One region of the Delftia sp. SD018 genome, then DNA from elsewhere that is predicted to be linked to it. Evidence: predicted binding sites of a transcription regulator. Region 1 holds the regulator's gene; each other region holds the start of a gene.

What was found. The regulator FNR, encoded in region 1, switches genes on or off when oxygen is low (the NO sensors DNR and NnrR bind a similar motif). The targets are predictions, from matches to a motif close to TTGATNNNNATCAA.
Region 2: the regulator FNR is predicted to act here: its motif matches at 9,289-9,302, upstream of INR38_RS21395 (COX15/CtaA family protein).
Region 3: the regulator FNR is predicted to act here: its motif matches at 2,596-2,609, upstream of INR38_RS13565 (3-hydroxybenzoate 6-monooxygenase).

Annotation. Positions count from the first base shown of each region.
Region 1 is NZ_JADDRN010000010.1:21,497-31,885, forward strand. Features, by position in the region: gene INR38_RS11965 (HD-GYP domain-containing protein) at 1-1,158, opposite strand, end outside; gene INR38_RS11970 (sulfite exporter TauE/SafE family protein) at 1,228-1,944, opposite strand; gene hemN (oxygen-independent coproporphyrinogen III oxidase) at 1,950-3,332, opposite strand; gene fnr (fumarate/nitrate reduction transcriptional regulator Fnr) at 3,495-4,214, shown strand; gene INR38_RS11985 (hypothetical protein) at 4,296-4,583, opposite strand; gene INR38_RS11990 (FixH family protein) at 4,763-5,077, opposite strand; gene ccoG (cytochrome c oxidase accessory protein CcoG) at 5,135-6,589, opposite strand; gene ccoP (cytochrome-c oxidase, cbb3-type subunit III) at 6,667-7,584, opposite strand; gene INR38_RS12005 (cbb3-type cytochrome c oxidase subunit 3) at 7,612-7,749, opposite strand; gene ccoO (cytochrome-c oxidase, cbb3-type subunit II) at 7,761-8,393, opposite strand; gene ccoN (cytochrome-c oxidase, cbb3-type subunit I) at 8,413-9,849, opposite strand; gene ccoS (cbb3-type cytochrome oxidase assembly protein CcoS) at 9,913-10,050, opposite strand; gene INR38_RS12025 (cation-translocating P-type ATPase) at 10,214-10,389, opposite strand, start outside.
Region 2 is NZ_JADDRN010000024.1:195-10,583, reverse strand. Features, by position in the region: gene cyoA (ubiquinol oxidase subunit II) at 1-867, shown strand, start outside; gene cyoB (cytochrome o ubiquinol oxidase subunit I) at 934-2,940, shown strand; gene cyoC (cytochrome o ubiquinol oxidase subunit III) at 2,933-3,565, shown strand; gene cyoD (cytochrome o ubiquinol oxidase subunit IV) at 3,566-4,006, shown strand; gene INR38_RS21415 (SURF1 family protein) at 4,078-4,791, shown strand; gene INR38_RS21410 (ATP-binding protein) at 4,969-6,270, shown strand; gene INR38_RS21405 (response regulator transcription factor) at 6,300-6,836, shown strand; gene cyoE (heme o synthase) at 6,917-7,822, opposite strand; gene INR38_RS21395 (COX15/CtaA family protein) at 7,819-9,018, opposite strand; gene INR38_RS21390 (hypothetical protein) at 9,839-10,249, shown strand.
Region 3 is NZ_JADDRN010000011.1:173,356-183,744, reverse strand. Features, by position in the region: gene INR38_RS13575 (fumarylacetoacetate hydrolase family protein) at 1-204, opposite strand, end outside; gene INR38_RS13570 (cupin domain-containing protein) at 243-1,280, opposite strand; gene INR38_RS13565 (3-hydroxybenzoate 6-monooxygenase) at 1,297-2,505, opposite strand; gene INR38_RS13560 (MarR family winged helix-turn-helix transcriptional regulator) at 2,710-3,246, shown strand; gene INR38_RS13555 (LysR family transcriptional regulator) at 3,261-4,163, shown strand; gene INR38_RS13550 (HigA family addiction module antitoxin) at 4,191-4,484, shown strand; gene INR38_RS13545 (patatin-like phospholipase family protein) at 4,609-5,673, shown strand; gene glyA (serine hydroxymethyltransferase) at 5,695-6,969, opposite strand; gene INR38_RS13535 (aspartate aminotransferase family protein) at 7,016-8,242, opposite strand; gene INR38_RS13530 (YggS family pyridoxal phosphate-dependent enzyme) at 8,312-9,163, opposite strand; gene INR38_RS13525 (benzoate/H(+) symporter BenE family transporter) at 9,168-10,389, opposite strand, start outside.

The DNA.
Region 1 (10,389 bases):
GTGCACCATCACCGAGGGCTTGAGCGGGCGTGATGCATTCACGGACATGACCATGGCATGGCGCCCGTCGGTCAGCTCCACCACCGAGCCCGGCGGGAACACACCCATCATGCGGATGAAGCCATTGAGCACGGGCGCGGCGAACTTGTCGCGCAGCCGACTGAACAGCATGGACAGGGCCTCGTGCGGCGTATGCGGCGTCTGTGCATCGCCGGGATTGCACAGGCGATCGTAGCTGTTGACCAGGGCCAGGATCTGGCCCGTGAGTTCCATGTCTTCGGCCACCAGGCTCAGCGGGAACCCCGTGCCGTCGGCCCATTCATGGTGCTGGGCGATGGCCGTGGTGACCTGGGCCGACAGGCCCATTCGCATGGCAATGGCCACGGATTCGCCCACATGGCGCTCGTAGCGCTCGCGCAGGGCGTCGGGCACGGAAGGCTCCAGGGCCAGGCCGTGCATGCCTTCGACACCGGCCACGGGCTTGCCCGCGTCATGCAGCAGCGCCGCCAGGCCCAGGTCGCGCAGCAGCGATTCCTGCAGGCCCAGGGCCCGGCCCAGCAGCAGGCTGAGCACGGTCACGTTGACGGCATGCACGCTCTGGCTGCTGCCCACGCCATCGGACAGCAGGTGAATGGCCACGTCCTGCGGGCCCGCCAGTTCGGCCAGGCAGCCATCGACCAGGGCCTCGGTGGGCATGCGCGCCTGCTCGGGCGCGCTGGCGATGGTGGTCTCTATGGCCACATAGCCGCGCTCCACCTTCTGAAAGCGCGCATTGCAGTCCTCCAGCCGGCCGCGCCAGTCGGGCACGGACAGCAGCAGCGGTGCTGGCGCAGGTTCGGTGGGTGCAGGCTCGGGGGCCACCACGACGGGCGGCAGCTCCTGCGGCGGCGGGGTGCGCACCTCGGCGGGCCAGGTGTCGCTTTTGTGCGGGACACAGCGCACCACCTCCAGGCCCAGGGATTTCAGGGTCTGGATCTGTGCGCTGGAGGTGATCTTGAAGCTGCTGACCGGAAAGGGATGGTTCAGCCACCCAACATCGAGCTGGACAAACATGCCCGGACGGAGGTCTCGGATATCGATGAGGACGGAATGGTTCACGCGCGGCAACGGCCCCGAGGCTGAAGGAATCGGCAATATGTAAGCCGATGATTCGGGCATTATCTCCAGTTCTGAGGGCCTCGCAGCCAATCCGCGACCCCAGGTGCCAAGTCTGGCCTCAGCTGTTGCTCAACGGCACCAGAGGCTGGGCTTGTAGATCAGGTCCATCCACAGCGCCCAGACGGCCACGCCCACCAGCATCAGGCCGGCCAGGCGCGTGCCCCATTCGGCGCGCAGGCCGTTCAGGCGCTGCCGGCCCAGCCGCCACAGCCAGGGGCCGGCCACCAGCCACAGGCCGCTGCCCACGCCAAAGGCCGCCATGGCCAGCGCGCCCTGCAACGGGCCGCCGCTGAGCGCGGCGACCAGCACGGCCGAATACAGCAGTCCGCAAGGCATGAGCGCCCAGGCATAGCCTGCCGCCAGCGTGCCGCCCGGCGCCGACACCCAGGGCTGCACGCGCCGCCAGGCAGCGCGGCCGGCAGACTCCAGCCAGGCGGGCTGGCGGGCCTGCACCATCATGGCCAGGCCCCAGGCCATCACGGCGACATGGGTCAGCGTCCAGAACGGCTGCAGCGCCGTGGTCTGGCTGGTGAGCCAGGACAGGCTCTCCATGGCCAGGGCCGAGGCAGCGCCCAGGCTGGCATAGCCGGCCAGACGGCCGCCGTGGAACAGCGCCGTGCGCAGCCACAGCCGGCTTTGCAATCCATGCACGGCCACCACCTGCGAGCCACCGCCCTGCCCCTCCCCGCCCGTGACCACGCCGCAGGGCGCAGCGCACATGGCCAGGCAATGGGGCCCGCCGACGAGCCCCATGATCAAAGTGGTCCAGAGCAGCGACAAGAGCATGGGGCCTAGATGATCCTCGAAAACCGCGCCCGGTTCTTGTCCGCCTGCAGATATCGGTCAAACAGCATGGCCACGCCGCGCACGAAGTACCAGCCCATGGGCGTGACCTGGAAGCCCTCGTCGCTGATCTGCACCAGGCCCTTGGCCTGCAGGTCCTCCAGGGCCGCCATCTCGGGCGCGAAGTACTCGCGAAAGCCCAGCAGCCATGCCTGCTCCATGGGCTCGAACAGCACGGCGCCCTGGCACATGATGGCCATGATGACGGCGCGGCGCACCAGGTCGTCGCGCGACAGCGCCAGGCCCCGCACCACGGGCAGGTGGCTGGCGTCGATGGCGTCGTAGTACTCCTCCAGCGTCTTGGCGTTCTGGCTGTAGCTGGCGCCCACCTTGCCGATGGCCGACACGCCCAGCGCAATCAGGTCGCAGTCGGGCTGGGTGCTGTAGCCCTGGAAGTTGCGGTGCAGCCGGCCCTGGCGCTTGGCCACGGCCAGCGAGTCCTCGGGCAGGGCGAAGTGGTCCATGCCCACGTAGACATAGCCACCGTCCATGAACGCGGCGATGGAACGCGACAGCATGGCCAGCTTGTCGGCCCCCTGGGGCAGATCCTCGGCCGCAATGCGCCGCTGCGGCTTGAAGCGCTCGGGCAGGTGGGCATAGGCATAGAGCGCGATGCGATCGGGCCGCAGCGCGTTGACCTGGGCCAGCGTGCGCTCGAAGGATTCGGGCGTCTGCTTGGGCAGGCCGTAGATCAGGTCCACGTTGATGGAGGCAAAGCCCAACTGCCGCGCGGCCGCCACCAGCTCGAACACCTGCTCTGCCGGCTGCACGCGGTGCACGGCGATCTGCACCTGTTCGTCGAAGTCCTGCACACCGAAGCTCAGGCGGTTGAAGCCCAGCTCCTTGAGCACGGCCAGGCGCTCGACGCTGACGGTGCGCGGATCGACCTCGATGGAATACTCGCCACCCGGCTCCAGCTTGAAATGCTCGCGCAACAGGCCCATCAGCGTGCGCAGCTCGTCGTCGGAGAAGAAGGTGGGCGTGCCGCCGCCCAGGTGCAGCTGGCTGACGGTCTGGCCCTTGCCGCAATGGGCCGTATGCAAGGCCATCTCGCGCGCCAGGTAGTCCAGGTAGACGGCAGCGCGATCGTGGTGGCGCGTCACGATCTTGTTGCAGGCGCAGTAGTAGCAAAGCGACTCGCAAAAGGGCACGTGCACATACAGCGACAAAGGCGTGGCACGCGCTGCGGTACTCGATTTGCGTTGTTGCAGCGCCAGGATATAGTCCTCTGCACCAAAGGCCTCGACAAAGCGGTCGGCGGTAGGGAACGAGGTGTATCGGGGCCCCGGTACGTCAAAGCGACGCAGCAGCTCTGGGGTGACAGCGGTCATGGGTTTTTTCCTCTAATACCTCGACTGTGCCGCAGCACATCGGTCATGTCCTTGACTCATATCAAGAGTTGTTTGAGGGACTGCTGCGACAATTTGATCCAACTCATCGCAATCCACGAGGTCACCGCCGGCACGCTGTGTGCCGCTGATGTTTATCACTCCATGAACCTTCAGACCATCAAAGCCTCCTGCTCCAACTGCAACCTGCGCGAACTGTGCATGCCCATGGGCCTGGATGCCGAGCAGATGCAGCGCATCGACGACATCGTGGCCACGCGCCGCAAGGTCAAGCGCGGAGGCCTGCTGTTTCGCAACGGCGAGACATTCACCTCGCTGTACGCCATCCGCACCGGCTTCTTCAAGACCTGCGTGGCCACCGAGGACGGACGCGACCAGGTCACAGGCTTTCAGATGGCCGGCGAGATCATCGGCCTGGACGGCATCGTCAACGACCACCACACCTGCGATGCCGTCGCGCTGGAAGACGCCGAAGTCTGCGTCATGCCCTTCGACAAGCTGGAAGACCTGTCGCGCGAGGTCACGGCCCTGCAAAACCATGTGCACAAGGTCATGAGCCGCGAGATCGTGCGCGAGCACGGCGTGATGCTGCTGCTGGGCAGCATGCGCGCCGAGGAGCGCCTGGCCGCCTTCGTGCTCAACCTGGTGCAGCGCCTGCATGCACGGGGCTTTTCCAAGTCCGAACTGGTGCTGCGCATGACGCGCGAGGAAATCGGCAGCTACCTGGGCCTGAAGCTGGAGACGGTGAGCCGCACCTTCTCCAAGTTCGCGGACGACAACATCATCGAGGTGCGCCAGCGCCATCTGCGCATCCTGGACACGGAGGCGCTCAAGCGCATCGTCAACAGCCAGCAGTGCCAGTGAGGCTGCAAGGGCGGCAAGCATTCGTCCGCCAATGAACAAGGCCCGCGACAGCGGGCCTTGTTCATTGCGGCGGGCTCTCGATCAGTCCCGCCCCAGCCCCTGCATGGCCAGGTCCGGGTCGGGCTCGGAGACCACGCCGTCATTGAGATCGCGGGCCGAGCGGCCCAGCATGGTGGTCATCAGGCTGGAGAGCATGGTCACGCCCCAGAAGGCGAAGAAGGCCAGCGTGTAGATGCCCTGGCGCGACCAGCCCAGGTCGCCGAGCCAATGCAGCTCCAGCGGGTCCACAAAGGCAAAAACCAGCATCTCCATCACGGCGGCTGCCAGAAAGGCAGGCCAGGCAATCCACATCCAGCGTTGGGCCAACATCAGCGATCTCCTTGTGCTGTCGAGGGGTCGCCTTCATTGTGCGCCGCGCCAACGCATGGCGCCAAGCCCCGCAGCGCCCTGCACGCCTGTAGGAAACCCTCACCCGTCGCGCATGCCGGAGATGCGATCCGCCATGCAAAAAGGCCGCGACTGCGGCCTCTTGCAGGGGTGCACGGCGATCAGCGGTCGGTGGGGTGATCGTGCGCGGGCGTGGCCGCATGGTTGCGGCCGGTGACGGCGGGCGCCATGCTCTTGGGCACTTCGCGCACGCCATCGGCACGCTCGTTGATCGTGATGCCGTTGCGGTAGTAGTCGGGGTCGATCACGGGATCGGCGCCGTTGATGGCGATGATGGCCGTGATCACGGCAGCGACCACCACGGCCGCCGGGCCGGCCACCACCAGCCAGACATGGCCGAACCTCCACCAGGGCTTGCCGGCGTCGGGGTGCGAGGGAGCCTGCGCGGGCGCGGACACTGCGGGACTGGAAGACATGGGAAACCTCTTTCTTTCAGGCGGCAGGCGCGGACCGTGCCGCGCCTGCCAGGAACATCACCGGGGCACCAGGAAGACGGCCTTTTCGGACGCGCGTCCCGCGCCCGAATGCACGGCATCGATATCGAAGAATACGGTGTGCGAGCCCGGCTCGGCCGAACCGTAGGGAATCTGCAGGCGCGCCGCAATGCCGCGCGTCTCGGCCGGGCCGACCTCGACTTCCTGCTCGGACGCCAGCTCCAGCCCATCGAGGCCGTGGGCGCTGATGCGGTAGCGCTGGGCCTGCTCGGTGGCATTCATGATCTGCAGGCGGTAGACATTCTCCAGCTTGCCGCCCGCCACGATGCGCGACAGCGAGGCGCGGTCGCGGATCACGTCCACCTTGACCGACTGGCGCAACGCCAGGCTCACGATCATGACCACGCTCAAGCCGATCAGCACGGCCGAGTAGATCAGCACGCGCGGACGGAAGATGCGGCGCAGCACCTGGGCACGCCGCCACAGGCCGGCCATGGCGTTCTGCGTGGTCAGGCGGATCAGGCCGCGCGGGTACTCCATCTTGTCCATGATGGAATTGCAGGCGTCTATGCACAGGCCGCAGCCAATGCATTCGTATTGCAGACCGTTGCGGATGTCGATGCCCACGGGGCAGACCTGCACGCACATCTTGCAGTCGATGCAGTCGCCCAGGCCCTGGGCCTTGTAGTCCACCTTCTTGGTGCGCGGCGCACGCGGCTCGCCCCGGCCCGTGTCGTAGCTGACGATCATGGTGTCCCGGTCGAACATGGCGCTCTGAAAGCGCGCATAGGGGCACATGTACTTGCAGACCTGCTCGCGCATGTAGCCCGCGTTGCCATAGGTGGCAAAGCCGTAGAACAGCACCCAGAACATCTGCCAGCTGCCCTGCAGCGCCAGCAGCTCACCGCCCAGCTCGCGGATGGGCACGAAGTAGCCCACGAAGGTGAAGCCGGTCCACAGCGCAATGGCGATCCACAGCAACTGCTTGAGCGACTTCTTCCAGGCCTTCTCGAAGGTCCAGCCGTTCTTGTCCAGCCGCATGCGCGCGCTGCGGTCGCCTTCGACCTTGCGCTCCACCCACATGAAGATCTCGGTATAGACCGTCTGCGGGCACGAGAAGCCGCACCACAGGCGCCCGGCCACGGCCGTGAACAGGAACAATGCCAGCGCCGAGATGATCAGCAGGCCCGCCAGGTAGATGAAGTCCTGCGGGTACAGCACCAGCCCGAAGAGATAGAAGCGCCGCGTTCCGAGGTCGAACAGCACCATCTGGCGCTGGCCCCACTCCAGCCAGGGCAGGCCGTAGAAAACCAGTTGGGTGAGAAACACCAGGGCCCATCGCCAGCGTGCGAAGACACCGCTGATGGAGCGCGGGTAGACCTTCTTTTCCGACTCGAACATCGACACCAGCTCGCCCGGATCAGGCGTGGCCGGCGTGATCGGAATGACTTTGCGGGGAGGCTTCCCGGTGTCATCCCCGCTCTCGGGCTTCATGGTGGGTTCCTTTGTTTTTTTGAAATATCTGAAAACTCAAAACGCAAAAAGGCGGCGCCGCAGCGCCGCCCCTGTGCTTACTGACGGACTGCGCCGTCTTTGTGCGACATGCCCCAGACATAGGAAGCAAGCACCGCGATCTGCGCCTCGGTCAGCTTGTCCTTCTGGGCAGGCATCTCGTTGTGCTTGCCGTTGTTGATCATGGCCGTGATGGCGGCCTCGCCCCAGCCGTGCAGCCAGATGTCATCGGTCAGGTTGGGCGCGCCCAGGGCCTGGTTGCCCTTGCCGTCCATGCCGTGGCAGGCAGCGCAGGCCGTGAACTTGGACTTGCCCAGCGAGGCCTTGAGCGAGTCGTGCGGGCTGCCCGACAGGCTCAGCACATAGTGCGAGAGGTTGCGCACATCGTCGGGCGTGCCGACGGCAGCGGCCATGGGCGGCATGATGCCGATGCGGCCACCCGTGATGGTTTCCCTGATCTTCTCGGGCGTGCCGCCATGCAGCCAGTCGCCATCGGTCAGGTTGGGGAAGCTCTTGCCGCCGCGTGCATCCGAGCCGTGGCACTGTGCGCAGTTGTTCATGAACAGGCGCTCGCCGATGGCCATGGCCTGGGGATCCTTGGCCATGTCTTCGGTGCTCATGCTCGTGAACTTGGCGTACAGCGGCTCCAGGTCCGCGCGGGCCTTGGCCATCTCGTTTTCATAGGCGCCCAGCTGCGTCCAGCCCAGCTTGCCCGCGAACGAGCCCAGGCCCGGATAGGCCGCCAGGTAGGCGAAGCCGAACACCGAGGTGATGATGAACAGCCACATCCACCACTTGGGCATGGGGTTGTTCAGCTCGCGCAGGTCCTCGTCCCAGACGTGGCCCGTGGTGTTGTCGGCCGATGGGACCACCTTCTTGCGTGCGGTGAGATACAGCAGCAGCAGGCAGCCGATGATGCCGCCCAGCGTGATCGCCGTGACATAGATCGACCAGAAGTTGTTTACGAAATCGCTCATGGGAAGTTCTCGTTCTGGTGGAGGGACTCAGTCTTGCTCGAACGGCAGCTGGGCGGCCTCGTCGAAACGGGCCTGGTTGCGGCGGGCGAACGCCCACCACCAGATGCCGATGAAGCAGGCCAGCGAGGCCAGCGTGGCCACGATGCGCATGGTGGTGATGTCCATGTCGCTCTCCTTTACTTGACCGAACGGCCCAGGACCTGCAGGTAGGCGATGACGGCGTCCATTTCCGTCTTGCCCTTGACCTGCTCGGCAGCGCCGCTGATTTCCTCGTCGCTGTAGGGCACGCCTACCTTGCGCAGCGCGCTCATGTGCTGGGCGACCACGGTGTCATCCACCTTGTTCTTTTCCAGCCAGGTGTAGGCAGGCATGTTGGACTCGGGCACCACGTCGCGCGGGTTGTTCAGGTGGATGCGATGCCATTCGTCGCTGTACTTGCCGCCCACGCGGTGCAGGTCGGGACCCGTGCGCTTGGAACCCCACTGGAAGGGGTGGTCATAGACGAACTCGCCAGCCACCGAGTAGTGGCCGTAGCGCATGGTCTCGGCGCGGAAGGGGCGGATCATCTGCGAGTGGCAGTTGTAGCAGCCCTCGCGCAGATAGACGTCGCGGCCCATCAGCTGCAGCGGCGTGTAGGGCTTGAGGCCCGCCACCGCTTCCGTGGTCGACTTCTGGAAGAACAGCGGAACGATTTCCACCATGCCGCCGACGGCCACCACCAGCAGGGTCAGCACGATCAGCAGGAAATTGTTGGTTTCCACCTTCTCGTGGGAAAAGCTCTTGGGAGCGCTATTGTTGTGATCGGACATGAGTAATGCTCCTAGACGCTCAGGCGTGGGCCACGACGGCAGGCACGGCCACCTTCACCGAACGGCCCGAGATCGCGGTCTTCCAGGTGTTCCACAGCATGACCAGCATGCCGCCCAGGTACAGCAGGCCACCGGCCACGCGGATCACGTAGAACGGATAGCTGGCCTTGACGCTTTCGACGAAGGTGTAGGTCAGCGTGCCATCGGGATTGACGGCGCGCCACATCAGGCCCTGCATCACACCGGCGATCCACATCGCGGCGATGTACAGCACGATGCCGATGGTGGCCATCCAGAAGTGCAGTTCGATGGCGCCCACCGAGTGCATCTTGGTCTTGCCGAACAGGCGCGGGATCAGGTAGTACAGCGAGCCCATGGTGATCAGGCCCACCCAGCCCAGGGCGCCCGAGTGAACGTGGCCCACGGTCCAGTCCGTGTAGTGCGACAGCGCGTTGACGGTCTTGATGGACATCATCGGACCTTCGAACGTGGACATGCCGTAGAACGACAGCGACACGATCAGGAAGCGCAGGATAGGGTCGTCGCGCAGCTTGTGCCATGCGCCCGACAGCGTCATCACGCCGTTGATCATGCCGCCCCAGCTGGGAGCCAGCAGGATCAGCGAGAACACCATGCCCACGGACTGCGTCCAGTCGGGCAGCGCGGTGTAGTGCAGGTGGTGAGGACCCGCCCACATGTAGGTGAAGATCAGCGCCCAGAAGTGGACGATGGACAGGCGGTAGCTGTAGACCGGACGGCCAGCCTGCTTGGGGATGAAGTAATACATCATGCCCAGGAAGCCCGCGGTCAGGAAGAAGCCCACGGCGTTATGGCCGTACCACCACTGCACCATCGCGTCCTGCACGCCGGCGTAGGCCGAGTAGCTCTTCATCCAGCCGGCCGGAATGGCTGCGCTGTTGACGATGTGCAGCAGTGCCACGGCGATGATGAAGGCGCCGAAGAACCAGTTGGCCACGTAGATGTGACGGACCTTGCGGATGCCGATGGTTCCGAAGAACACGATGGCATACGAGACCCAGGTCACGGCGATCAGCAGGTCGATCGGCCACTCCAGCTCGGCGTACTCCTTGCCCTGGGTGTAGCCCAGGGGCAGGCTGATGGCGGCGGCGACGATGACGATCTGCCAGCCCCAGAACGTCAGGCTGGCCAGCTTGGGCATGAACAGCCGCGTCTGGCAGGTGCGCTGCACCACGTAGTAGCTGGTTGCGAACAGCGCCGATCCGCCAAAGGCAAAGATCACGGCGTTCGTGTGCAGCGGACGCAGGCGTCCGTAGCTCAGCCATGGAATGCCGAAGTTGAGTTCCGGCCAGGCCAGCTGCGAGGCGATCAACACCCCGACAGCCATGCCTACCACCCCCCAGACGACGGCCATGATAGAGAACTGCCTTACGACGGAATCGTCGTAATAGACAGCGTTTTTATTTGAACTATCCATCGTGCACCCCTTAGATTGCTATCAAAGTGTTACGTTCTTCGCTCCCGGGCGTGTTGACCCACGTCAATCGTCCCGAAGAATGCGCTCACCCTCTTGCTCCACACTCTCGAACTGCCCGCGATATACGGCCCACCACAGGGCCGCAAGGATGGCCAGCACCAGCACCACCGACAGCGGGATCAGCAAATACAAAATATCCATGGTCAGTTCCCCGTGGCGCTGACGCGCCACGCCTTGCCCCCAGAACGGGCGCGATCCAGCTCAGTGACACCGAGCAAGAGCCGCCTCGCGGCGAAGGTGTCGTTCCCCTCCCGCGAAGCGAGAGAGGGGGAAGCGGCGCAGCCGCTCAGGGGGTGTATTTCCATCAGAACCTCCCCACCGTTGCGGTGGAGCCCGTCTTTATCGCGACGGACGCTGCGGGCGCAGCAGGCGTGCCCGTGTGTTTCGTTGCAGCCAGTGGCAGGCTGCGCGCAAGGCGCGCGGCATTCATCACCACCAGCAGCGAACTCAGTGCCATTCCCAGTCCGGCCACCCAGGCAG
Region 2 (10,389 bases), on a different contig from region 1:
ATCCTCACGCTGCTTTTCGCCTGGAAATACCGCCAGTCGAACACCGAGGCCCACTACGACCCCGAATGGCACCACTCCACCACGCTGGAGCTGGTGATCTGGTCCGTGCCGCTGATGATCATCATCGCGCTGGGCGCCATCACCTGGATCAGCACCCACAAGCTGGACCCCTACCGTCCGCTGGACCGCGTCTCGGCCACCAAGCCGCTGAGCACCGATGTCAAGCCGCTGGAGGTGCAGGTCGTGGCCATGGACTGGAAGTGGCTGTTCTTCATCCCTGAAAAAGGCATCGCCACCGTCAACGAGCTGGCCGCTCCCGTGGATCGTCCCATCCACTTCAAGCTGACCGCCACCTCGACGATGAACTCCTTCTACGTGCCTGACCTGGCCGGCATGATCTATGCCATGCCCGGCATGCAGACCGAGCTGAACGCCGTGATCAACAAGCCCGGCGTGTTCCACGGCCTAGCATCGCACTACAGCGGCGCCGGCTTCTCGGGCATGACGTTCAAGTTCCATGGCCTGAGCAACGAAGAGTTCGATCAGTGGGTTGCCAAGGCCAAGTCCGAAGGCAAGGCCCTGACGCGCGATACCTACCTGAACCTGGTCAAGCCCAGCGAGCGCAACCCGGTCGAGCGCTTCGCCACGGTGGACGAAGGCCTGTACGACAAGGTGCTCAACCGCTGTGTCGAAGAAGGCAAGATGTGCATGCATCACATGATGGCCATCGACGCTGCCGGCGGCGAAGCCTATCTCAAGGCCGTGGGCATGAACCTGCCCCAGGATGTGTGCACGGTGCAAAACGCCGACCGCGTCGTGGCCTTCCTGGACCAGCGCGACGGCTCCGCAGCCGCTGCGCAGCAATAAGCAGTTAGCGGACGCGGACGACGGCCAGACCGCCGCCCGCTCCCATCACGACCTAAGAGACTCGATATGTCTGAACATACCTCCCCGGCACAGGCCCACTGGCTGCTGGGACGCATCACTTGGGACTCCATCCCGATGGCGCATGAGCCCATCGTGCTGGCGACCTTCATCGCCGTGGTGCTCGGCGGCCTTGCCGTGCTGGGCCTGCTCACCAAGTTCCGCCTGTGGGGCCCGCTGTGGCGCGACTGGCTGTGCAGCATCGACCACAAGAAGATCGGCATCATGTACATGATCCTCGGTCTGGTCATGCTGCTGCGCGGCTTTGCCGACGCGCTGATGATGCGCCTGCAGCAGGCCATGGCCTTCGGCGACAACCTGGGCTACCTGCCTCCGCACCACTACGACCAGATCTTCACGGCCCACGGCGTGATCATGATCTTCTTCGTGGCCATGCCCTTCGTGACCGGCCTGATGAACTATCTGGTGCCGCTGCAGATCGGCGCCCGCGACGTGTCCTTCCCGTTCCTGAACAACTTCAGCTTCTGGATGACCACGGGCGGCGCCGTGCTGGTGATGATCTCGCTGTTCCTGGGCGAGTTCTCCACCTCCGGCTGGCTGGCACTGTCCAACCTGGGGGCGCAGAACCCCGGGGTCGGGCTTGACTACTACATCTGGGGATTGCAGGTGGCCGGCGTCGGCACCACGCTGTCAGGCATCAACCTGATCGTGACCATCATCAAGATGCGCGCACCCGGCATGAACCTGATGAAGATGCCCGTCTTCACCTGGACCGCCCTGTGCACCAACGCGCTGATCGTGGCCTCGTTCCCCATCCTGACCGCAGCCCTGGTGCTGATGTCGCTGGACCGCTACGTCGGCACGAACTTCTTCACGAACGAGCTGGGCGGCAACCCCATGCTGTACGTGAACCTGATCTGGATCTGGGGCCACCCCGAGGTCTACATCCTGATCCTGCCCTGCTTCGGCATCTTCTCGGAGATCGTCTCCACCTTCAGCCGCAAGCGCCTGTTCGGCTACACCTCCATGGTGTACGCGACGGTGTGTATCACCATCCTGTCCTACCTGGTCTGGCTGCACCACTTCTTCACCATGGGCTCCGGCGCCAGCGTGAACACCTTCTTCGGCATCACGACGATGATCATCTCGATCCCGACGGGCGCCAAGATCTTCAACTGGCTGTTCACCATGTACCGCGGCCGCATCCGCTTCACGGTGCCGATGCTGTGGACCGTGGGCTTCATGTGCACCTTTGCCATCGGCGGCATGACCGGCGTGCTGCTGGCCGTTCCCCCGGCCGACTTCGTGCTGCACAACAGCCTGTTCCTGATCGCCCACTTTCACAACGTGATCATCGGCGGCGTGGTGTTCGGCGTGTTCGCCGGCATCAACTTCTGGTTCCCCAAGGCCTTCGGCTACAAGCTCGACGAGTTCTGGGGCAAGTGCTCGTTCTGGTTCTGGCTGGTCGGCTTCTGGGTCGCCTTCACACCGCTGTACGTGCTGGGCCTGATGGGCGTGACACGCCGTGCCAACCACTTCGAGGACCCCTCGCTGCAGATCTGGTTCGTGATCGCCGCCCTGGGCGCCGGTCTGGTGGCACTGGGCATCGGCAGCTTCCTGATCCAGCTGGTGGTCAGCTACTTCAAGCGCGACCAGCTGCGTGACGTGACCGGCGACCCATGGGAAGGCCGCACGCTGGAGTGGGCCACCTCCTCGCCCCCTCCCCAGTACAACTTCGCCTTCACGCCCGTGGTGCATGAGATCGATGCCTGGTGGGACATGAAGAAGCACGGCTACCAGCGTCCGCTGACCGGCTTCAAGCCCGTCCACATGCCGTCCAACACCGGCGCCGGTGTCGTGATCGCCGCGCTGTCCACGGTCTTCGGCTTCGCGATGATCTGGCACATGTGGCCCCTGGCCATTGCGTCGTTCGCCGCCACCGTGCTGGCATCGATCATCCACACGTTCAACTACAAGCGCGACTACTACATCCCCGCCGCGGAAGTCGCGGCCACGGAAGAACTGCGCACACAACAGCTGGCACGTCATGTCTGATACCCGTTACACCGCAGGCGGCGCTGCCGCCCTGGCCCCGCGCGAGTACCACCTCGCCGAGGAGCCCCATCCCGAAAACGGCACCGCTCTGGGCTTCTGGCTCTACCTGATGAGCGACTGCCTGATCTTTGCAGCGCTGTTCGCCACCTATGGCGTGCTGGGCCGCAACTACGCTGCAGGCCCCACGGGCGCCCAGTTGTTCGACCTGCCCCTGGTGGCGATGAACACGGCCTTCCTGCTGCTGTCGTCCATCACCTTCGGCTTCGCCATGCTGCAAAAGCAGCAGGGCAAGCTGGGCGGCACCCAGCTGTGGCTGGCCATCACCGGCCTGTTCGGCCTGTGCTTCCTGGGCCTGGAACTCTATGAGTTCTCCCACCTGCTGCACGAGGGCGCAGGCCCTCAGCGCAGCGCCTTCCTGTCCTCGTTCTTCACGCTGGTGGGCACCCACGGCCTGCACGTGAGCTTCGGCCTGATCTGGCTGGTCACGCTGATGATCCAGATCAACAAGCACGGCCTGACGCACGAGAACAACCGCCGCCTGATGTGCCTGTCGATGTTCTGGCACTTCTTGGACGTGGTCTGGATCGGCGTCTTCACTTTTGTTTACCTGATGGGGGTGCTGTAAATGGCTGCACACGACATCCACGCCGGCCATGGCCACGGTCACCACGACCATCACGGCCATGACGATCACCACCACGACGCAGGCCCGCACAGCACCTTCTCGGGCTATATGTGGGGCTTCGTGCTCTCGATCATCCTGACGGCCATCCCGTTCTGGCTGGTGATGAGCAATGTCATCTCGGACCGTGCAACGGCCGTAATGGTGCTCGGCGGCTTCGCCGTGGTGCAGATCCTGGTCCACATGGTCTTCTTCCTGCACATGAACGGCAAGATCGAAGGCGGCTGGACCCTGCTGTCCACCATCTTCACCGTGGTCTTCGTGGCCATCGGCATTGCGGGCACCCTGTGGGTCATGTTCCACATGAACACCAACATGATGCCCCAGCACACCATGCCGGCCGACCCTGCCGCGCAGACGGCTCCGGCCTCGGTCACGCCTTGACCGCATCCGGAAACTCCGGGCCCTCCAGCCACGCCGGCGCATCGCGCCGGCGTGGCCCACTCGCTCAGGCGATGCTCATCTCGGTGGGCATCGCCTTGTTTTTGGGCTTCATCTTCCTGGGCAGCTGGCAGGTCCAGCGCCGTGCCTGGAAGCTGGACTTGATAGAGCGCGTGGACCAGCGCGTGCACGCCGCGCCCGCTGCCCTGCCCCCGCCCGCCGAATGGCCGCAGATCACGGCCGCCGACCACGAGTACCGCGCCGTGCAGGCCAGCGGCCACTGGCTGGCCGGCAAGACCGTGCTGACCCAGGCCGTGACCGAATTGGGTGCCGGCTTCTGGGTGCTGACGCCGCTGCAGATGGACAACGGCAACCAGGTGCTGGTGAACCGGGGCTTCATTCCCACAGCGCAGCGCGCACGCTGGCAGGATCAGCCCGCACAGGCGCCCCAGGATCCGGTGACGGTGGCCGGCCTGCTGCGCATCAGCGAGCCGCGCGGCGGCTTCCTGCGCGAGAACGATCCCGCGCAGCAGCGCTGGTTCTCGCGCGATGTGGCGGCCATTGCACAGGCCCAGGGCCTGGACCATGCAGCCCCCTACTTCATCGACGCAGGCCTGCCGGGCCAGCCCGTGGCAGACGGCACCTGGCCGCGCCCGGGCATGACCGTGATCCGCTTCCCCAACAGCCACCTGGTCTATGCGCTGACCTGGTACGGGCTGGCGCTGATGGTGGTCGGCGCGGCCTGGCTGGTCAGGCGCAATGACCGGCAGGCAAGCAGCAAGCCGTAAAGCCGTAAAGCCGTAGAGCCGTAGAGCCGTAGAGCCGTAGAGCCGTAAAGCCGTAGAGCCGTAAAGCCGTCGCTCCAGGCAACAGGGCCACCGATGACATCGGTGGCCTTTTTTACGCCAGTCCTCTACAAGACCCTGCCGCGCCACGGCTGCCTGCGGTAGCGCACAATCGCCCGCGTGAATTCGCCTTCAGAGTCCCTGTTCCGCGTCGAGCGCACCACCGAACGCCAGAACATGCAGCTGCTGATACAGCTGCGCTGGTTTGCCGTGGTCGGGCAGGTGATCACCATCTCCCTGGTGCACTACGGCTTCGGCATCACCCTGCCGCTGCCGGCCATGGCCCTGGTGCTGATGGCCAGCGTCTTCACCAATCTTGGCTACATCTACTGGTACCGCAGCCACCGCCGCCAGATCTCGGCGCGCAACCTGTTCCTGGCCCTGCTGGCCGACGTGCTCGCCCTGGCCATACAGCTGTATTTGAGCGGCGGCGCCAGCAATCCCTTCATCTATCTGTTCCTGCTGCAGGGCATTCTGGGCGCCGTGCTGCTCAGGCCCGTGCACGCCTGGATCATCGTTGCCAGCACCTCGCTGTGCACCCTGGTGCTGGCCATCGTGCACTGGCCCCTGCCCATTGGCGCTGCAGGTCCCGACGGGCTGCCCGGCCTGTACGTGAGCGGCATTCTGATCAGCTTCGGGCTGACCACGGTGCTGCTGGTGGTCTTCCTGCGCCGCATCGTCTCCAACCTGCGCCGGCGTGACGCACGGCTGGCCAACATGCGCCAGCGTGCCAGCGAAGAGGAGCACATCGTGCGCATGGGCCTGCTGGCCACGGGCGCGGCGCACGAGCTGGGCACGCCGCTGTCCACCATGTCCGTCATCCTGGGCGACTGGCAGCGCATGCCCGCGATCACGCAAGACCCCGACCTGCTGGCCGACCTGCAGGAAATGCAGCAGCAGCTGCTGCGCTGCAAGTCCATCGTCTCCAGCGTGCTCATGTCGGCCGGCGAGACCCGCGCCGATGCGCCACAGGCCACCACGCTGCGCGCCTTCATGGACGGCGTGGTCGCGCACTGGCAGTCACGCCACGCCGTGGAGCATTTCGACTATGTCCAGGCCGACGAGGACTTCCCCATTCTTTCCGATACCGCGTTGCAGCAAATGGTTTGCAATGTGCTCGACAATGCGGCCGAAGCCTCCCCCCGCCATGTGGCGCTGCACCTGGCCGTGCGCACTGGCATGCTGTGCATCACCGTGCGCGACAAGGGACCGGGCTTTGCACCCGCCGTGCTGGAACAGCTGGGCCAGCGCCATATCTCCACCAAGACGGAGCGCCCGGGCCGGGGGCTGGGCCTGTTCCTGGTGCTCAACGTGGCGCGCTCGCTGGGCGGACGCGTTCAGGTGAGGAACACCCCGCCGCGGGGCAGTGAGGTGGAGATCCGCCTGCCCCTGTCATCGATTGCCATTGAACCCGGCGCCTGAAGCGGCGCCCACAGGAACCCGAATCGCCCATGGACAGCTCCCGCCTCCTGCTGCTGGTTGAAGACGATGCGACCTTTGCGCGCACGCTGACGCGCTCGTTCGAGCGGCGTGGCTACCGCGTGCTGCAGGCCGCCAGCGCCGAGGAAGTGCGCGAGCTGCTGCAGACGCACTCGCCGCAATACGCCGTCATGGACCTCAAGCTGGCGGGCAACGCGTCGGGCCTGAGCTGCGTGCAGATGCTGCACCAGCACAGCCCCGAGGCGCTGATCGTCGTGCTCACAGGCTATGCCAGCATTGCCACGGCCGTGGAGGCGGTCAAGCTAGGCGCATGCCACTATCTGGCCAAGCCCTCCAACACCGACGATATCGAGGCCGCCTTCGGCCGCCTCGAGGGCCGCACCGACGTGGAACTGTCACGCAACCCCACCTCCATCAAGACGCTGGAGTGGGAACACATCCACGAAACCCTGGCCGAGAGCGATTTCAACATCTCCGAAGCCGCCCGCCGCCTGGGCATGCACCGGCGCACGCTGGCGCGCAAGCTGGAAAAGCGGCAGATCAAGTAAGGCGGCAGGCACCAAGACAAACCGGGCCTCAAGGGCCCGGTTTGTCATTGCGCGGCCATGGCCCTCAGGCCATCAACCCATCAGCCCAGCCAGAGGTAGTGATCGATCAGCAGCGCCAGGAACAGCACGCTCAGATGGATCAGCGAGAAGCGGAAGGTCTTGCGCGACAGCTGGTCCGAGTAATTGCGCCACAGTGCAAAGGCATAGGCACAGAAGCCCACACTCAGCACCACGGCCACCACCAGGTACAGCCAGGAACTCATGCCGTACATGAAGGGCAGCATGCAGGCCGCAAACAGGATCACCGTGTACAGCAGGATCTGCAGCCGCGTGTACTCGCTGCCATGCGTCACGGGCAGCATGGGCAGGCCGGACTGGCGGTAGTCTTCCACGCGGTACAGCGCCAGCGCCCAGAAATGGGGTGGTGTCCACAGGAAGATGATAAGGAACAGGATCAGCGCCTCGGGACCGACCTGGCCCGTCATCGCGGCCCAGCCCAGCACGGGCGGCATGGCACCGGAGGCACCGCCGATCACGATGTTCTGCGGCGTGGCGGGCTTGAGGATCACCGTGTAGATCACGGCATAGCCCACGAAGGTGGCCAGCGTCAGCCACATGGTCAGCGGGTTGGTGCACAGCAGCAGCACCAGCGCGCCCAGCGTGCACAGGATGGCCGAGAAGGCCAGCGCCTGCTGGCTGCTCAGCTCGCCGCGCGCCGTGGGCCGCCAGGAGGTGCGCTTCATGCGCGCATCGATATGGCGCTCCACCAGGCAGTTGAAGGCGGCAGCCGCGCCCGCCACCAGCCAGATGCCCAGGCAGGCCAGCGCCATGTGCAGCCACTGGTCGGCGTTGGGCCAGCCTGGCACGGCCAGCACCATGCCGATCAGTGCGCAGAACACGATCAGCTGCACCACACGCGGCTTGGTCAGGGCATAGAACTGTGTCCAGCGCGAGGGCTCGACACTCAGGGAAGCTTGTTTACTCATGCAATCTCTCCACGGGCAACCGGCAGACCGTCCCGCAGTGCGCCCGGGCGGCTGGCCGCCAGGCACCAAACAATCACGGTCACCAGCGCAGCTGCGCCGCCCGTATGCAGCACCGCGGCCACCAGCGGCCAATCGAGCACCACGTTCGACAGGCCTGTCAGCACCTGCAGCACCAAAAACGCACCCAGCACGCGGCGCTGCGACGCCAGTGCGGGCACTTCACCCAAACGCCACCACAGCCCGGCCAGCGCAGCCACCACCACATAGGCTGCCAGGCGGTGCAGATAGTGGATGGCCGTGAGGCCCGCAAAGCTGATGTTGCTGCCGTCCTGCAGCAGGCCCAACGGACGCCAGATCTGCAGCGCCTGCGAAAAATCCATGGCCGGCCACCAACTGCCCTGGCAGGTCGGGAAACTGCTGCAGGCCAGCACCGCATAGTTGGTGCTGACCCAGCCGCCCAGCGCCACCTGCAGCACCAGCAGCGCAAGGCCCAGCCACAGCCCCGCGCGCAGCGCGGGCGAAATCACGGTCGCCCTTTGCTGGCGCGCAGCACGGCTCAACCCCACGGCGGGCACGCACAGCAAGGCCAGCAGCCCCGTGCCGCCCAGCAGGTGCAGGGTCACGATGGCCGGGAAAAGCTTCATGGTCACGGTCCAGGCTCCAAAGGCGCCCTGCAGGCAGACCCAGAACAGCGCCAGCGTGGGCCACCACGGACTCAGGGCACCGCCTGTGCCCTCCGCCCCTGTACGCTCGGCCCCTGCGCCACCCGCCCTGCCCAGGCGCCGCGCGCGCCGCCAGGCCATGATGGTCATGGCGATGATGAGCACGCCCACGGTGGTTGCCAGATAGCGGTGAACCATCTCTATCCATGCCTTGCCATGCGTCACCGGCCCGGTGGGCATGGCGGCCTGCGCCTCGGCAATCTGCGCGCGGGCGCCCATGGGGCTGGCGCTGCCATAGCAGCCCGGCCAGTCGGGGCAGCCCAGGCCGGAATCAGTCAGGCGGGTGAAGGCGCCGAACAGCACCAGATCGAAGGTCAGGAACAGCGTGAGCACCGACAGCGCCTGCAGCCGCTTGAGCGAGCCGCCGCTGCGGTTGCGCAGCCACACCCAGGCCAGGGGGCCCAGCGCCAGCAACAGGCCCAGCAGCATCAGCTCCAGAACGGGGGCCAGATCGTACAGCGCCTGTTCGCTCACGCCCGCCCTCCGCAGCGCGGCGTGCACCACACGGCATGGCCCCCGGGCAAGCCGAAAGGCAATGCCGCAGGCGCATCCGGTTGGCGACAGCAGATCTTCATAAATGAGAGCAATTTGACGAGAAGGCTCAGCCCCATGCGCGAGATTGGATCGCAGGCCGGGCCTACAGAGAATCAGGACATGCACCCAGATACAGGCAGTGGGAGGCGCACCTCATGCACAAGGCCCGCAAGCGGGCCCGGTCGCTGCAACTTTCAGAGCAGCATGTCTTTGATATGAAACAATTCTACTTGGCTGCGAACCGCTCAATCGCCCACGCATGCAGTGCCCCTAGATCGCAGCCAGCTTCTTTTGGCCGGTGCGATGCGGCTTGGGCCTGGCGCACACGAGTTTCCACAGGACCCTGCCCAAGGCGTCGGCGGCCCAGCTTTACACGACTGCTCAGATTCGCTCAGATTCAGACACCTCGCGTTCCTTAGATTGGTGGTTTCACTTGGGAACCGGCAACTGCCGGGTGAGGCCATGATTGCAGGAGGCTCGTGGACTGTGCTTGATGGGCACGGAAACGAAATCGGGCGTGTCGAAGGCGATGAATTCGTCCGGTGCGGGACCAGGCCCATCTACCGCATCGATGGGCCGGCGCTGTACTCCATGGACGGTTCGGCCAGACTGATGGGCTTTATCGAAGGGACCGAGGTCAGAACGCGGCAAGGCCGGATCTTCCTCAAATTTCTCGCACATTGAGCGGCACTGCTCAGATTTGCTCATCTTCGGCCAGTCGAAGCCAGGGAGACTCCACGTCCAAGAAAACCTCCAGGCAATGGACCTCTTTTTCGTGCGCGTGCTCTCCAACAACGATTTCAATGCCTTCTGGGACGGCATCGCCCAGGACAAGCCCCTGAAGACGCCCGACAAGGGACGCACCGCGTCCTTCACTGTCATCCGCCGCAGCGACAGCGGCCTGGAAGTCAGAACGCACAAGGGCAACACGGTGCGCATAAGGCGGGAAGCCTTCGGCGCCGTGCTGCGCCATCTGGCCCAGGAGCATCACGGCGCCGAGCGGCCCTGCATCGTGGCCTCCAGCCAGCACCGGCCCGGCTTTCTGGGCTTTGCGGCCAAGCAGGCCAACGACAACGCGGCCGTGGTGATCACCTACATCCTGCCCATACTGCAGGACGCAGGACTTGTGGAAATCGACGGCAACCGGCCCAACAGGACCTGGCTGCTTTGAACAACTGCACAGCCTTCGGCCTTCTGCGCCGGTCGATGACAATCTATGTCAATTCATTCATAGCCAATCACTAAGGCGCACAGATAATTGCCGGCATTCGTGTGAATTGTGAGAAGGGTCCGGGCCATGCTCGGCGCCCT
Region 3 (10,389 bases), on a different contig from region 1:
CGATTCGGTCAGGGTGGAGGGGGCCTTGGTGAAGTAGAAGGGGCGCTCCACGCTCTTGTCCACCGGGCGGCCCATCTCGACGGCATGGGCGTGGTAGTTGCGGCCCACGAAGAACAGGCGGTTCACGGGCAGGCGCTGCGTGCTGCCGCGCACGGGCAGGGATTGGACGGGGGGCGGGGTCCAGAGGTATTGGGGAGCGGTCATGGTATTGGCGATGGGGGAGTAAAGAGACATCGGAGGATTCAAGGCCGGACTTCGTAGAGGCCCAGCTTTCGGTGCAAAGGAGCCTCGTCGGCCAGGAAGAGGAAGGCGGGCTCGCTGGCGCTGGCATTGGCCAGCGTGGCGGGCGCCCAGCCGGGCACGCAGCAGGTGTCGGCCGGGGCCAGTTCGAAATGGCGGTCCACGGCGGCCACGCTGGCGCCGCCCTCGATGACATGGAACACGCAGGCCGGCGAGCGCGCGGGCAGCTGCAGCGTCTGGCCCGGACGCAGCATCAGTGCGTAGAAGCCCAGGATGTTTTCGCAGTCGGCCCCGGTCTCGGGGTTGGTGTAGGCCAGCTGCACGCAGTCCAGGTCCGGCCGGTCGGCGGCCAGCTCCAGCAGCGCGGCACGCGCATCCTTCCATGGGTAGCGCAGCATGGGGTAGGCCTTGGCGCTGCGGGCGAACACCTGCGTGGGTGCCAGGCCGCCGCGCGCATACGCCCGGTCGCCACGGCCGGGCAGGGCGGGCTGGCGCGGGCCGTCCACGTGGTAGGTGACTTCCAGGTAGTAGGCCAGGGGCAGGTCCAGCACATCGAGCCAGACCACGGGCTCGTTGCCGTCGTGGCCATGCTCGTGCCACAGGCCCGTGGGCGTGAGGATGAGGTCGCCGCGCTCCATTGGGCATTTCTCGCCATCGACCAGGCTCCATGCGCCCTGGCCCTCCACCACCATGCGCACGGCATTGGGCGTGTGGCGGTGCGAGGGCGCCCACTCGCCGGGCAGCAGCAGCTGCATGCCCAGGTAGATGGAGGAGCTGGCCTGCATCTTCTCCAGCCCATGGCCGGGGTTGGCCAGCACCAGCACGCGGCGCTCGGCTTTTTCGATGGGCGTCAGCTCGCCGGCCTGCATCAGCAGCGGGCGGATGGCCTGGTAGGGCCAGGCAATGGGCTGGGTGCGCGGGCGCGGCGTGTGCGGCGGCATCACGTTGCGCAGGCTGGGCCACAGCGGCACCAGGTTGTTGCGCGTGAGTTCGTCGCGGTAGTCCTGGGGCAGGTCTTCCAGGCGGCCAAGTTCTTGCATGGCGGTCTCCTTGTGTTCAGTCTTCGGCGAGGCAGGTTTCGGCCTTCCAGCCGTACAGCCATTCCATGGCGTCGTAGAAACGCTGGGGTGTGCGGCCCTTCCAGAGGTCGTTGCGCACCAGGCGCTCCACAGCGCTGGCGTGGAAGATGCGGCCCATCTCGCGCGCGGACAGCACCACGCGCGCCGTGCGGGCAATGCGCGAGCGCTCGTACAGCCGCAGCGCCTGCGGCCAGTCGTTGCCGCAGTGCTTGAGCGCCTGGCCCAGCGTCACCGCGTCTTCCAGCGCCATGCAGGCGCCCTGGGCGATGTACTGCAGGGTAGGGTGGGCAGCATCGCCCAGCAGCGTGGCGCGGCCGAAGCTCCACTGGCCAATGGGCTCGCGGTCGGCCGTGGCCCAGCGCTTCCAGCTTTTGGGCAGGTCTATGAGCTGGCGGGCGCGCGGGCAGCAGTCGCTGTAGTAGCTTTGCACCTCTTGGCGGCTGCCTTCGCGCACGCCCCATTCCTCCTGCTCGCGGCTGTGGAAGGTGACGACCACGTTGTATTGCTCGCCGCCGCGCAGCGGGTAGTGCACCAGGTGGTAGTTGGGGCCGACCCAGATGCTGGCCGCATTCCAGCGCAGGTCCTCGGGGAAGTCGTTCTTCTCCACCACGGCGCGGTACACCACGTGGCCGGAGACACGCGCCGCATCGCCCACATACTGCTGGCGCACCACGGACTTCACCCCATCGGCGCCGATCAGGGCCTGGCCCATATGGACCTGGCCGTGCTGGTCGCGCACGGTGACGGTATCGCCCTCCTGCTGCACGGCTTCGATGCGCGTGCCCGTCAGCGTCTCGATTTGGCCGTGGGCGCGCGCGCCTTCAAGCAGCGAGGTGTGAATGTCTGCGCGGTGGATCACCGCATACGGGTTGCCGAAGCGGGCGCGAAACGCCTCGCCCGTGGGAATGCGGCCGACCAGCCGCTCATCGAGCGCGTCGTGCATCACCATCTCGTCGGTATAGACGGCGCGGCCACGGGCCAGCTCGCCAATGCCCAGCGCGTCGAAGGCCGCGAATGCGTTGGGCCCCAGCTGTATGCCGGCGCCGATCTCGCCCAGCTGCGGCGCCTGCTCCAGCACCTTGACGGCGAATCCCTGGCGCGCCAGGGCCAGCGCGGCCGCCACGCCGCCAATGCCGCCGCCTGCCACAAGAACGGGCAGCGCCCGGGAAGAAATGCTGGTGCTCATGGATGTCCTGTGCTTCGTGGTGCGTGTCGCCCGCCTGCGGGGCAGCTGCGTTGCGAGTAATTAAACAGTATGCTGACGATGAGTGTAGTGTTGATTCGCATCAGGCCAGCCTGGGGTTTCCCTGGATGCAGGCAAAACGGTGGTGGACAGCGTGTTCAGTTGAATCACCTGTCCGCCAGCCAACGCCAACGGAGGGCGCGGTTCATGCGAACATCTGCGCTTGCCCGCAGGGACCCGGAAAAGAGCGCAATGGCCATGGACTACCAACCCGCAGAACTAGAAAACTACCCCGGCTATCACATCCGCCGCCTGCAGCAGATCGCGGTAGCCGTCTTCATGGAAGAGACCCAGGAATTCGGCGTGACCCCCGTGCAGTACGCGGCGCTGTCGGCCGTGCTGCGCCAGCCCGGCGTGGACCAGCGCACGCTGGCGCGGATGATCGGTTTCGACACCTCCACCATTGGCAGCGTCATCGACCGGTTGGAGGCGCGCGGCCTCATGGTGCGCAACACCAGCCCGGCCGACCGGCGCGTGCGCCTGCTGTCGGTCACCGCAGAAGGCGCCGCGCTGCTGGCCGCTGCCGAACCCTCGGTGCTGCGGGCCCAGCAGCGCATGCTGGAGCCGCTGCCGCAGGAGCAGCGGGGCCTGTTCATGGACATGATGGCCGTCCTGGTGCGGCAAAACGACGAGCTGGCGCGCGCGCCCAGCACGCTGGCCGCGCGCCGCGCCGCAGCCGACTGAGGCGGCCTCGACCCATGGACTGGGACCACCTGAGATTCTTTGGCGAGCTGGCGCGCAGCGGCAGCATGGCCGCCGCCGCGCGGCAACTGGGCGTGGAGCACACCACGGTGTCGCGCCGCATCCAGGCCCTGGAAAAGCAGCTGGGGGCCGTGCTCTTCGAACGCGAAGCGGGTCAATGGCGGCCTACGGAGGCCGGCCGACAGCTGCTGGGCGTGGCAGACGCCATGCAGCGCGCCGCCGCCGGGCTGGAGCGCATGCCGCTGGCGGCCGAATCCGCAAGCCAGGGCCCGTCCGGCCTGGTGCGCGTGGGCGCCACCGAGGGCTTCGGCACCCAGCTGCTGGCCCCGCAGCTGGCCGCGCTGACGCAGCGCCATCCGCTGCTGAGCATCGACCTGCTGGCCCTGCCGCGCCTGCTGCACCTGTCGCGGCGCGAGGCCGACATCGTCATCTCGCTGGAGCGCCCCACGCGCGGCTCGGCCGTGGTCACCAAGCTCACAGACTACCGGCTGTTCCTCTACGGCCAGCGCGAATACCTTGCGCGCCGCCCGCTGGTGGCGCGCACCGAGGACCTGCGCCACCACAGCTTCATCCACTATGTGGACGACCTGCTGTTCACGCGCGAGCTGCAGCTGCTGTCCACCCTGTTCCAGCCCGAGCGCTTTGCCTTTCGCAGCACCAGCATCACCGCCCAGTACGAGGCCGTGCGCGCCGGTGCCGGCCTGGCCGTGCTGCCCGCCTTCATCGCCGACCGCGACCCCGTGCTCAGCCGCGTGCTGCCCGCCGAGGCCTGCTTCACCCGCACCTTCTGGATGAGCATGCCCTCGGATGCCCGGCAGGTTCAGCGCATCGAGGCGGTCTGGGGGTTTTTGCGGGAGGCTGTGCAGGGGATGCGGGAGTTGCTCAGTCCCCGGAGTTGAAGTGGCCCGAAACTGAAAGGAGTGCACATGTCGCGTGAAATCAGGCTACCGCACCCAGGAGAAATCCTGATGCACGAGTGGCTCGAACCCATGGGCCTGAGCCAGTACGCGTTGGCAAAGGCCATCGATGTTCCGCCCCGGCGCATCAACGAGATCGTGAAGGGCATGCGCGGCATCACGGCGGATACGGCGCTGCGCCTTGCGGTCTTCTTTGGCACGGACGCGCAAAGCTGGCTCAACCTGCAGTCCGACTACGACCTTGCCGAAGCCCGCGATGCCATGGCGGACGTGCTGGCGCGAATCCAGCGGTTTGAGCCCTAGCATCCCTGAGCGACCTCAGGGCGCACTTTGCCGTCCGCAGCATGATGCGTCTCCGGCGGTGGTTTGCCCCTGCCGCTATACTGCCCGCCCCGAATCTCGTCATCCGACAGCAGGATCTTCCGGCATGCGCCTCCAAGCCCTTTTGCGTCCACTGGTGTACCTGAGCCTGGCGGGGCTGGCTGCTTGCGGCAGCAACCCGCCCAGCCCCTCGGCGGCTACGCCCGAGTCCGCGCCCACCGCGCCGGGCACACCCGTGGCGCCCATCAGGATCGGTCTGGCCCTGGGCGGCGGGGCCGTGAAGGGCTTTGCCCATATCGGCGTCATCAAGATGCTGGAAGCCAATGGCCTTGCGCCTGCGGTGGTGTCCGGCACCAGCGCGGGCAGCGTGGTGGGGGCGCTGTATGCGAGCGGCATGAACGCCTTCGAGCTGCAGGAAAAGGCCGTGGCGCTGGATGAGACCAAGATCCGCGACCTGCAGCTGTCCTCCGGCGGCCTGCTGGTGGGCCAGAAGCTGGAAGACTATGTGAACGAACAGGTGGGCCGCAAGCCGCTGGAGCAGCTGGCCAAGCCCTTCGTGGCCGTGTCCACGCGGCTGGAAGACGGCGAGCGCACCGTGTTCGCGCGCGGCAATACGGGGCAGGCGGTGCGTGCCTCCAGCAGCATTCCGGGTGTGTTCCAGCCCGTGGCCATCGGCAAGTTCCACTTCGTCGATGGCGGCATCACCAGCCCCGTGCCCGTGGACGCCGCGCGCCAGCTGGGCGCCGACCTGGTGATCGCTGTGGACATCTCCAACAAGGCCCGTGGCAAGGCGCCCGAGAACATGCTGGGCGCCCTGGGCCAGTCCATTGCCATCATGGGCCAGAAGCTGGGCCAGGCCGAGCTGGCCCGCGCCGACATCACCATCCGCCCCAAGGTGCTGGACATCGGCCCGGCCGACTTCACCCAGCGCGCCAGCGCCATTCTTGAAGGCGAAAAGGCCGCCGTGGCCGCCATGCCCCAGATCCGCGAGCGCATCGCCCAGCTGCAGGCCGAGCGCGCCAAGGCCGCGAAGCTGGCCCAGCAAAAGGCGGCCGAAGCCCAGCACCAGGCCTGCCTGGACCAGCGCTCGCGCATGCAGAAGCTGGCGGAGATGGCGGGGATGGACGGCGCCTGCGCCAACCCCAACCCCAACCTCAACGCCAACCCCTGATCCACCACGGCTGCGCGCGGGCTATCCGTACACCGGATAGCGGGCGCAAAGCCCCGTCACCTGCTCCCTGACCTGCGCCGCCACCTTGGCAAAGCGGGCGCCTTCCTGCGCGTCCAGCGCATCGAGCACATCGCACAGCCAGCCGGCCAGCTGTTCGCACTGCGCCTGGCCGAAGCCGCGCGTGGTGACGGCGGGCGTGCCTATGCGCAGGCCCGAGGTCACGAAGGGCGAGCGCGGGTCGTTGGGCACGGTGTTCTTGTTGGTGGTGATGTGCGCCTCGCTGAGCGCGGCATCGGCATCCTTGCCGGTGTAGCTGCGGTCGGACAGGTCGATCAGCATCAGGTGGTTGTCCGTGCCGCCCGAGACGATGCGGTAGCCGCGCTGCTGGATCACGGCGGCCATGGCGCGGGCGTTGGCCAGCACCTGGCGCTGGTAGGTCTTGAAGCCGGGCTGCAGCGCCTCCTTGAAGGCGACGGCCTTGGCGGCGATCACATGCATGAGCGGCCCGCCCTGCACGCCGGGGAACACGGCCGAGCTCAGGCGGCGGTTGAAGGTTTCGTCCTGTCCCTTGGACAGGATCAGGCCGCCGCGCGGGCCGCGCAGCGTCTTGTGCGTGGTGCTGGTGACCACATGCGCGTGGGGCAGGGGGCTGGGGTATTCGCCCGCAGCCACCAGGCCTGCGACATGGGCCATGTCCACCCAGAACACGGCGCCCACCTTGTCGGCAATGGCGCGCATGCGGGCCCAGTCCTTGTGGCGCGAGTAGGCAGAGAAGCCGCCGATGAGCATGCGGGGCCGGTGCTCCAGGGCGATGCGCTCCATCTCGTCGTAGTCGATCAGGCCCGTGGCGGGGTCCAGGCCGTAGGGGACGATGCGGTAATGGCGGCCCGAGAAGTTGGACGGGTTGCCATGCGTCAGGTGGCCGCCCTGGGCCAGGTTCATGCCCATGACGGTGTCGCCGGGCTGGGCCAGCGCCAGGAACACGGCGGCATTGGCCTGGGCGCCGGCATGGGGCTGCACGTTGGCGTAGTCGCAGTCGAACAGCGCCATGGCGCGTTCCACGGCCAGGCGCTCGGCCACGTCCACGTTCTCGCAGCCGCTGTAGTAGCGCTTGCCGGGGTAGCCCTCGGCGTACTTGTTGGTGAAGACCGAGTTCTGCACCGCCATCACCAGCGGGCTGGCGTAGTTTTCGGAGGCGATGAGTTCCACATGGTCTTCCTGGCGGCGTTTCTCGCTCTGGATGGCCTTTGCCAGCTGCAGGTCGAAGTCGGCCAGGGTCAGGGATGCGTCGTACATGGGTGAATGGTTCCTGTGTCGGGGCAAGGGCTGGGGGAATCGATGGTCATGCAGCTGCCAGCTGGCCTGCGGCGGGGGCGCCTGCCTGCGCGGCGCTGGCCGACTCCAGCAGGCAGGCCAGGCGGGCGACGATGTCGTCGATCTGGCGCTCGTCGCAGATCAGCGGGGGCAGCAGGCGGATGGTGGATTCGCGCGTCACCGTGATCAGCAGGCGCTGCTGGGCCAGCGCGCGGCCCACCAGTTCCTGGCAGTTGCGGTTCAGCTCGATGCCCACCATCAGGCCCTGGCCGCGCACGGCCAGCACGTCGGGGTGGCCGTGCAGCGCCTGCTGCAGGCCGTTGAGCAGGCGCCGGCCCAATTGCCTGGCGCGGCCGGGGATGTCCTCGCTCTCCATGATGTCCAGCACCGTGCAGCCCACGCGGCAGGCCAGCGGGTTGCCGCCAAAGGTGGAGCCATGCTGGCCGGGCGAGATCAGGTCGGCCGCAGGCCCGCGCGCCAGGCAGGCGCCGATAGGAATGCCGTTGCCCAGGGCCTTGGCCAGGGTCATCACGTCGGGGGCGATGCCCGCGTGCTGGTGGCCGAACCAGGCGCCGGTGCGTCCCAGGCCGGTCTGGATCTCGTCCAGCATCAGCAGCCAGCCATGCCGGTCGCACAGGCTGCGCAGCTGGCGCAGGTAGTCGGGGCTTGCCAGGCGGATGCCGCCTTCGCCCTGCACGGGCTCGATCAGCACGGCCACGATGTCGCCATGCTGGGCGGCGGCGTGGTGCACGGCCGCGATGTCGTCATAGGGCACGCGCACGAAGCCCGGCATCAGCGGCTCGAAGCCGCGCTGCTTGGCCGGGTTGCCGGTGGCCGACAGCGTGGCCAGCGTGCGGCCGTGAAAGCCGTTGTCCATCACCAGGATCTGAGGCCGCGCCACCTGCCTGCGGTGGCCGTGCAGGCGCGCCAGCTTGAGCGCGGCCTCGTTGGCCTCGGCGCCGGAGTTGCAGAAGAAGGCGGTCTCCATGCCGGCCAGGGCGCACAGGCGCTGGCCCAGGCGTTCCTGCCAGTCGATGCGGAACACGTTGGAGGTGTGCAGCAGCAGGCCGGCCTGCTCGGCAATCACGGCGGCGATTTCCGGGTGCGCGTGGCCCAGGGCGGTCACGGCCACGCCGGCAATGGCGTCCAGGTATTCGGTGCCGTGCTCGTCCCACAGCAGGGCTCCACGGCCACGAACGAAGGACACGGGCTGGCGGGCATAGGCCTTCATCAGGCGGGAATCAAGGGGTTGCATGGCTTTTTGCATGGCAAGGTCCTCAAGCGGGGTCAGGGTTGAATCGAAAAGGGGGGCGAGGGGGCGCGCTCAGGGCAGTGCCAGGGCGGCGGGATCAGGGCCGCCTGCGGGCCAGTAAAAGCTGTCCGGCTGGGCGCGGGCGCCGAAGATGGCCTGGCCCACGCGCACCACGGTGGCGCCTTCCTCGATGGCGATCTCGAAGTCGCCGGACATGCCCATGGACAGCTCGTCCAGCGAGATACCCGCCGGCGCGCTCTGGCGCAGCTGGTCGCGCAGGCGGCGCAGCAGCACGAAGCACTGGCGCACGCGCTCGGCCTCGCTGGAGAAGAGGGCCAGCGTCATCAGGCCACGCACGCGCAGCGCACTGAAGGCGGGCAGGGCCTGGACAAATCCCTGCACCTCGTCGGGCGGCAGGCCGTACTTGCTGGCCTCGCCAGAGGTGTTGACCTGCACGAACACGTCCAGCGCCCGGCCTTCGGCCTGCAGGCGGCGGTCCAGCGCCTCGGCCACGCGCAGGTTGTCCAGCGCCTGGAACTCGCTGGCAAAGCGCGCCACCAGCCTGGCCTTGTTGGTCTGCAGGTGGCCGATGACGGACCACTGCAGATTGGCCAGGTCCTGCATGGCCTCCCACTTGCCGAAGGCTTCCTGCACCTTGTTCTCGCCCAGCATGCGGCAGCCCGCCGCGTGGGCCAGGCGCAGGCTGGACTCGGGCTTGGTCTTGCTCACGGGCAGCAGGCGCACGCTGGCCGGGTCGCGCCCCGCGCGGCGGCAGGCAGCGGCCATGCGCGCCTGCACGGTGGCCAGGTTGTGCCGGAAATCGCCCACCGTCTCGGCCTGGGGGTAGCGGCCGTGCTGGTCGTGGCGGGTCAGGGTGTCGGTGGCTTGGGCGGTGCCGCCGGCGGTGTCTTGTGTCGCAAGCATGGTTTCAGCTCCTTTTGATGGCGGCATCGGCGGCGGGCACGTTGCCGGTGCCCGCCTCGCTGCGGGCGGTCCGGCGCGGCCACTGGCCATTGAGCACGGCATGGGCGACCAGACCGATGACCAGGCCCCAGAAGGCGCCGCCTATGCCCAGCATGGAAATGTTGGCTGCGGCGGCCAGGAAGGTGATCAGCGAGGCCTCGCGGGTTTTGGCGTCGGCCAGCGCATTGGCCAGGCTGCCGCCGATGGTGCCCAGCAGCGCCAGGCCCGCCAGCGTGGTGATGAAGGTGGCCGGGAACGCCATGAACACGGCCGCCAGCGTGACGCCGAACACGCCCACCAGGATGTAGAACACGCCCGCAGCGATGCCCGCGATCCAGCGCCTGGACGGCTCTTCATGCGCCTCCTTGCCCGTGCAGATGGCGGCCGTGATGGCGGCGATATTGAAGGCGTGCGAGCCGAACGGCGCCATCAGCAGCGAGCCCAGGCCCGTCAGCGTGACGATGGGGTTGGCGCTGGTCTTGAAGCCGTCGTTGCGCAGCACCAGCATGCCGGGCATGTACTGGCCGGTCAGCGTGATCAGGAACAGCGGCAGGGCCACACTCAGCAGGGCGTTGAACGTGAATTCCGGCCGCGTGAACACGGGCGCGGCAAAGCGCAGCTGCAGCCCGGACAGGTCCACCCGGTCTTGCGCCAGCAGGAACGCCAGGCCCAGCGCCAGGATGCCGACCACCGCATAGCGCGCCGTCAGCCGCTTGAGCAGAACGTAGGCCACGATCAGCAGGCCGGCCAGCACCGGGTCCACGCTCATGCCGCCAAAGGCCTTGATGCCGAACTGCAGCAGGATGCCCGCCAGCAGGCCCGAGGCCACGCCGGGCGGAATCAGCCGGATCACGCGCTCGAACCAGCCCGACAGTCCCAGCACCACGAAGGCCGCGGCCGACACCACATAGGCGCCCACGGCCTCGGCATACGGCGTGGTGGCCAGGGCCGTCACCAGGAAGGCGGCGGCCGGCGTGGACCAGGCCGTGATGATGGGCTCGCGCGAGAGCCAGCTGAGCACCAGCCCGGTGACGCCCACGCCAATCGAAATCGACCACACCCACGAAGCCGTGAGTTCCGGGCTCAGGCCGGCCACCTTGGCGGCCTGGAACACCAGGATGAAGGTGCCGCCGTAGTTGACGATGACCGAGATCAGCCCGGCCACCACGGGGTGGATGAGGTCGCTG